2 regions of the Furfurilactobacillus curtus genome follow, and region 2 is predicted to be linked to the other one. Evidence: predicted binding sites of a transcription regulator. Region 2 holds the regulator's gene; the other holds the start of a gene.
What was found. Region 2 encodes Rex, which represses fermentation and respiration genes when NADH is low (regulators of the CRP and FNR family bind a similar motif). Its sites were predicted from a motif close to TTGTGAANTANTTCACAA; they were not measured.
Positions count from the first base shown of each region.

Region 1: a site for Rex is predicted at 1,771-1,788, ahead of adhE (bifunctional acetaldehyde-CoA/alcohol dehydrogenase). Genes of this name have one in related genera too.

Region 1 is NZ_BAAHXU010000001.1:1,221,108-1,224,536, forward strand. It holds gene adhE (bifunctional acetaldehyde-CoA/alcohol dehydrogenase) at 1-1,738, opposite strand, end outside; gene ACYQ0Y_RS05910 (DUF1836 domain-containing protein) at 2,085-2,609, opposite strand; gene ACYQ0Y_RS05915 (bacteriocin immunity protein) at 2,825-3,151, opposite strand.
Region 2 is NZ_BAAHXU010000001.1:897,985-901,413, reverse strand. It holds gene ACYQ0Y_RS04565 (ABC-F family ATP-binding cassette domain-containing protein) at 1-74, opposite strand, end outside; partial or broken gene ACYQ0Y_RS04560 (ATP-binding cassette domain-containing protein) at 255-695, opposite strand; gene ACYQ0Y_RS04555 (redox-sensing transcriptional repressor Rex) at 1,161-1,820, shown strand; gene groES (co-chaperone GroES) at 2,097-2,381, shown strand; gene groL (chaperonin GroEL) at 2,442-3,429, shown strand, end outside.

The sequences.
Region 1 (3,429 bases), 320 kb from region 2:
TAGCACCGAAGAAGTCAGCACCTGGGTGCTCATAGAACATCCACATGTTCTTAGCTGCATCCAATGGCGAACCACCACCAATGGCAATGATTGTGTCTGGCTTAAATTCGTTCATTAACCGAACCCCACGATCAACTGTGTCCGTTGATGGGTCTGGTTCAACTTGATCAAAGACTTCGATTTGAATGTCTGTGCCATTTGGTCGTTTACGCAACCGATCGCGCACGATATCCACATAACCGTTCTTAACCATCGAAGGTGAAGCAACGACGAAGACTTTTTCAATGCCTTCCATATCAGTTAGATAGCGAACGGAATTCTTTTCAAAGTAAACTTTGCTTGGGATCTTAATCCATTGCATATTATTTCTCCGTTTCGCAATCGTCTTCACGTTGATCAAATCAAAGGATGACACGTTATGCGAAACAGCGTTCTTACCCCATGAACCGGTTCCTAATGTTAAGGAAGGAATCATGTTGTTGTAAATGTTACCAATCCCACCAACAGCTGATGGTGTGTTAACCAATACCCGGCTGGCCTTCATGCGAACGCCAAATTCGGTCATCAAATCTTGATCCTCTGTCTGAATGCCGGCTGTGTGGCCAAGGCCACCAAAGTTCAACAATTCTTCACAGCGCTTCAAGGCTTCTTCGCGAGAAGCTGCTTTGTAGACGGATAAGACTGGTGATAGCTTTTCAGCTGACAATGGATAATCTGGACCGACACCATCAATTTCTGCCAATAGAACCTTCGTGTTTTCTGGGACTTTGATACCAGCTAATTTGGCAATATCATAAGCTGATTTACCAGCGATTGGCCCCTTAACACCATGTGTCACTGGATTAAACATAGCGTCAGCTAAGGCTTTTTGATCGGCCTTCTTAACTAAGAAGGAACCTAAACGCTGAAATTCGGCCATTACTTCGTCGTAAATTTCTGCATCGATCACCGCTGAGTTTTCGGATGCACAAACCATCCCATTATCAAACGTCTTCGACAACGTAATGTCGTTAACCGCCCGTTTGATATTAGCTGATTTTTCCACGTACACGGGACCGTTACCAGGGCCAACGCCTAAAGCTGGCTTCCCAGTTGAGTAGGCTGCCTTCACCATGCCAGGACCACCAGTTGCTAACGTTGAAGCAATGCCATCATTGTTAATTAGGGCATCCGTTGCTTCAATGGAAGGTTCGTCGATCCATTGAATCATACCTTCTGGCGCACCGGCCGCAATTGCTGCGTCTCGAACAATCGTCGCAGCTGCTACACAACTCTTTTGAGCTTGTGGGTGGAATGCAAAGATGATCGGGTTACGGGTCTTCACGGCGATTTCAGCCTTAAAGACTACCGTTGACGTTGGGTTGGTGACGGGAGTGATTCCGGCAATCACGCCAAGTGGTTCAGCTACTTCGGTGATCTCTTCTACATCATCTTCACGGATAATACCAACTGTCTTGTCATCCTTAATTTTGTGCCAGATATTTTCTGACGCGTAAATGTTTTTAATTGCTTTATCTTCTACGACACCACGGCCAGTTTCTTCAACGGCCAGTTTGGCCAATTCCATGTGTTTGTCTAAGGCAGCCATTGCCATTTCGTGCACGATATGATCAATGCGTTTTTGGTCGTAGCCATCCATTTTTGCGAGCGCTGTTTGGCCCTTATCGACCAACTTTTGGATCATGTTTGCGACATTCGTGGTTTGTTTTTCAGCTTTTTTATCAACTTTTACAACCATGCTTTGTTTGCCTCCATCAGATTGATGTCTGTTTGTTATCTCTTTCACAATTAGTAGTCTAACACGTTGTAAAAACTTTTCAAGCATTTTGATCCAAGTTTTTGATACCTAGAAAAATGTAAGCGCTTAACTCTATGATAATGCGCTTGCTATGTTGTAAATATTTTTCTATTTTATCGAAAAAACGTTTATTTTCCAATTGTGAATTCAGAAACTTTCTCTCGCTAGTAACCTTGGTTTAAGCAGCTGTATCACAATCGGCATTCACGACAAACTAAAAAAAGGCCTTCTCTCAAAAGAAAAGACCACCCTGTTAATTATCAATTAATGAATGACAAAATTTTATTTACTTCTGTTCAACTGGTTTAGGTGTCACGATTTCTTTGGTCAAACTCAACAATTGTTCTGACTTCATTTTATCCAGAATGGCATGAACAGCCGTCACCATCATCTGATCGTTCAAATTATCTGCCGGCGCTTCTGGTAAGTCACCACGTAAGCCGGATAACATCAAGTCAATAAATGTGTCATAGGCTCGTTTAGGAAAAAGACTAGCCGTGACTTGATCCATTCCTTGACGAATCGTGTCCATCGCATACGTCGGTTTCAGCAAGCCGATCAATAAAATATCCGCGACCTGCATGACCTGATACTTTTTCTTCACTGGCGCCAAGATGATGTTGTGTTTAACATAATTATTAATCATTGCGGGGGTCACTGAATCCACGTCCAGTGGACCTAACGTATCGTTTACATAGGCCACCACTTGATCCATATACAGATCAAATTTCGGCAACTCATCCCACTTTGGCAAGGTCACTTCAGCTAAATGTTGTTCCCACTTATGATACCGTTCAAAAGAATCTGCCATCACTGTATCCTCCGCTGATCATTGGCTGTTTACGTCTAAGCAAATGATATCACCATCATCTAGTGTTGTAAACTAGGTGATACTAAAAACCACATTGATACGATCACTTGTCATTCAGCTCATTTGATTCAGGCAATGACCATCTTTTAAATGAATCGCCCATAGAATTGAGTCGACTCAGTCATTGTTGCCCTTCACAAGGTTGCGGATCATTTTTAGTGTTGTGGATATTTTTCAAATGGCCGATAGAAGTATGATTTATCTGAAAAATCAGCCATATATGCACCGTTCAACCCGGCTTTTTGTCCAATACCACTCAGTTGAATCATTAACTTTTCAGCGGGCCCAGAAAAATGGAGCTTGCCCGTTGAAGCAACAATCCTAATATAGTTGACTAACCGGTTGACTAGCGCTTCTGGATTCGATGTGTCTGAAACTGTTTTGGTAACCTGTTGTAAAACGTCCAAAATATCTAATAATTGTGAATTTTTACTGCTTCGTTGATCAAGCACTTGGTAAAGGTCACGACAAATCGCTTGAATATCAAATTTAGTCGCTGAAACATCTGTTTTGGTCAATTTTATGTCCCCCAATGTATATATTAAAAATACAACAGTTTCACAAGTTACCTTACTGCTTACGTCAATTGAGGTCAACTCGGCAATTTTAATTGCTAGGGTCAGTTTCACTGAAAACCAATATAAAGAGTCTGGGACATAACTTATAAAAGGCGTCGGGCTTCGTTTTTTGTGCACCACGTCTCCATGGTCAAAACGTGCTGCCAACGCCTGCTAAGTATTCTGCGACAATTTTTGCTTTA
Region 2 (3,429 bases):
TTGATACGCGCTGCTTTTTGTTGTAGATAAGCAGAATAATTTCCTTTGTAGTGAGTGAGGGTGCCTTGGTTCATGTCATAAATAGTCGTAACCACATGGTCCAGAAAGTATCGATCATGAGAGACAATCAGGACAGCTCCGGGATATCCCTTAAGATAATCTTCCAGCCAAGATAGGGTTTGAATATCTAAGTGGTTGGTCGGTTCGTCTAAAATCAGTAAGTCTGGTTGCTGCAATAAGTACTTTGCTAAGGCTAGCTGTGTTTTTTGACCACCTGAAAATTGCGTGACGTTGCGATCATACGTATCTTCATCAAAGTGAAAGGCATGTAAGACACCGCGGATCAGGGCTTGATAGCCATAACCATTGTGGTCGCTAAAATTTTGTTGTAGTTGATCATATTCGCTTAAATAACGGTGGTAAGTCGTACTTTGATGATCTGCTGTGGGATCCGCAATCAGCGCTTCTAATTCGTGTAATCGATGTTCTTGTTGACGCTGTAAACTAAATACAGTGAGCATCTCGTTCCAGACAGTATTATTTGAAGTTAGCCCGGCATCTTGGGGGAGGTATCCCACCGTAACTGCTTTACCAGTGGAGATGGTGCCAGCATCAGGTTCATTTAAGCCTGCAATCATTTTTAATAAGGTTGATTTGCCAGCGCCATTGCGACCAACTAAGCCGACACGTGCGTGATCTTCAACCGTCATAGAGACATTTTCAAATAAGGTATCGGCGCCGAAACGACGTGCGACTGCTTGTACTTGGAGAACATACATAGTCGAAAACTCCTTCACTCATCAAACGATTTCATAACTACCATTCTAACATGTCGAGCAATGAAGCGGCATGGGTTACCAAGCGGCTGCGCTGATTGAGCTTGTGAAACAAGTGGTTGGTAAAGGATTAATGACGATGATTATAAAAGTTCGTGATTTTAATTAATATCAACAGTACGAAGTTTTAGGAAAAAGACAGTCGATTCAAAAGCTTTCAGATCAAGGTAAATCAGGATTTTATTAAGCCAAACGGCAAGAAACTTTGTGAAAGAAACAGATAAAAGAATGAAATTTACTTCACAATAAGTGACCCTATGCTATAATTGGTCTACACATTAGTTTCACAAGCGATACTAATCGAACAAAAAGGAGTGAACCGTCGTGGCCGAACAACGAATTCCACGTGCGACAGCAAAACGGCTGCCGATCTATTACCGTTATTTAAACATTTTATTGGATGCGGATAAGACCCGCGTTTCTTCAACCCAGTTATCGGAGGCGGTTAAAGTCGACTCTGCAACTATTCGTCGCGACTTTTCATACTTTGGTGCCCTCGGCAAAAGAGGCTACGGTTATGATGTTGCAAAGCTCATTGAGTTCTTTAAAAAGATTCTGAATCAAGATCAATTGACCAATGTTGCATTAGTTGGGGTGGGGAATTTAGGCCATGCATTATTGAACTTTAATTTTCATCAAAACAGCAATGTTCGTATCAGCGCAGCCTTTGATGTTAACGACAATATCGTAAACACAGTTCAAAGTGGTGTGCCAATTTATCCATTATCAGAAATGGGCCGTCAATTGCAGGATCAGCAAATCTCGATCGCCATCGTAACCGTTCCAGAACGTACAGCACAGGATGTGACGGAACAATTGGTTAAGGCCGGAATCAAGGGGATTCTGAACTTTACGCCACGTCGCTTGTCTGTACCTGACTCAGTGCGGGTTCAAAACGTTGATTTGACTAATGAATTACAGACACTCATTTATTTCATTGATCATTATGCTGAGATTCTACCAACTGAGGGTGAACAAGGATAAACAGTTGTGATTATTAGCTGAATACAAAAGGATGAACGTCGGTTGCTTTGCGAAGTGACTGACGTTTTTTTAAGCATCGCCCAGCTTAATCCTTATGCCTTGTTGACAGCTATCAATTAGCAGTGTGGGTCCGGGGCTGCTAATTTTTTTGACTAAGTTTGACCAAAAGCCTTGCATTCAGAATCGGGGATGGTTATTATAGACCTTGTTGTTAGCACTTAGACATTAAGAGTGCTAAAAGCGTTTATTTCAACGAAAATTATTGGAGGGATTAACGTGTTAAAACCATTAGGAGATCGTGTTATTTTACAAGCTTCTGAAGAAGAAGAACAAACCGTTGGCGGTATTGTCTTGGCAAGTAATGCGCAAGAAAAACCAACGACTGGAAAAGTTATCTCTGTCGGTGCTGGCCGTGTATTGGACAACGGTGACTCTGTTGCACCATCCGTTAAGGAAGGCGACACAGTAATGTTTGACAAGTACGCCGGGACCCAAGTGACTTATGACGGTGCAGATTACCTAGTTCTCCATGAAAAAGATATTGTCGCAATTGTTGAATAATTTTCGACCTAAATTGCGTAAATAAAGACGAAATAAAAAATAGTTGAGGTGGAAATTCACATGGCTAAAGATCTAAAGTTTTCTGAAGATGCCCGCAGCTCAATGCTTGCTGGGGTTGATAAATTAGCGAACACGGTTAAAACCACACTTGGACCAAAAGGTCGCAACGTTGTACTTGAACAAAGTTATGGTTCACCAACCATCACTAATGATGGTGTAACGATTGCTAAAGCAGTTGAATTGGCTGACCATTTCGAAAACATGGGTGCAAAGTTGGTTGCTGAAGTTGCTTCTAAGACTAATGACATCGCTGGTGACGGGACGACAACTGCTACGGTGCTCACACAATCCATCGTAAACGAAGGCATGAAGAATGTGACTGCCGGTGCCAACCCAGTTGGGATCCGGACAGGGATTGAAAAAGCGACCAATGCAGCCGTTGATGCTTTACACAAGATGAGCCACGACGTCAAAACTAAGTCAGACATTGCTCAGATTGCTTCGATTTCGGCTGCAGATCCAGAAGTTGGTGAATTGATTGCTGACGCAATGGAAAAGGTTGGCAATGATGGCGTTATCACCATTGAAGAATCTAAGGGGATCGAGACTACTTCGGATGTAGTTGAAGGGATGCAGTTTGACCGTGGATACATGAGTCAATACATGGTTACCGATAATGACAAGATGGAAGCTGACTTGGATAACCCATACATCTTGATCACGGATAAGAAGATTGCTAACATCCAAGACATTTTGCCATTACTGCAATCAGTTGTTGAACAGGGCCGTGCTTTACTGATCATCGCTGATGACATTACTGGTGAAGCATTGCCAACGTTAGTCTTGAACAAGATGCGTGGTACGTTTAACGTCGTTGCTGTTAAGGCCCCTGGCTTTGGTGATCGGCGCAAAGCGCAGTTGGAAGATATTGCTGCTTTGACTGGTGGTACTGTGATTACTGACGACCTCGGCTTGAACTTGAAAGACACGACTGTCGAACAGTTGGGTCAAGCTGGTAAAGTTACTGTTACCAAAGATAACACGACGA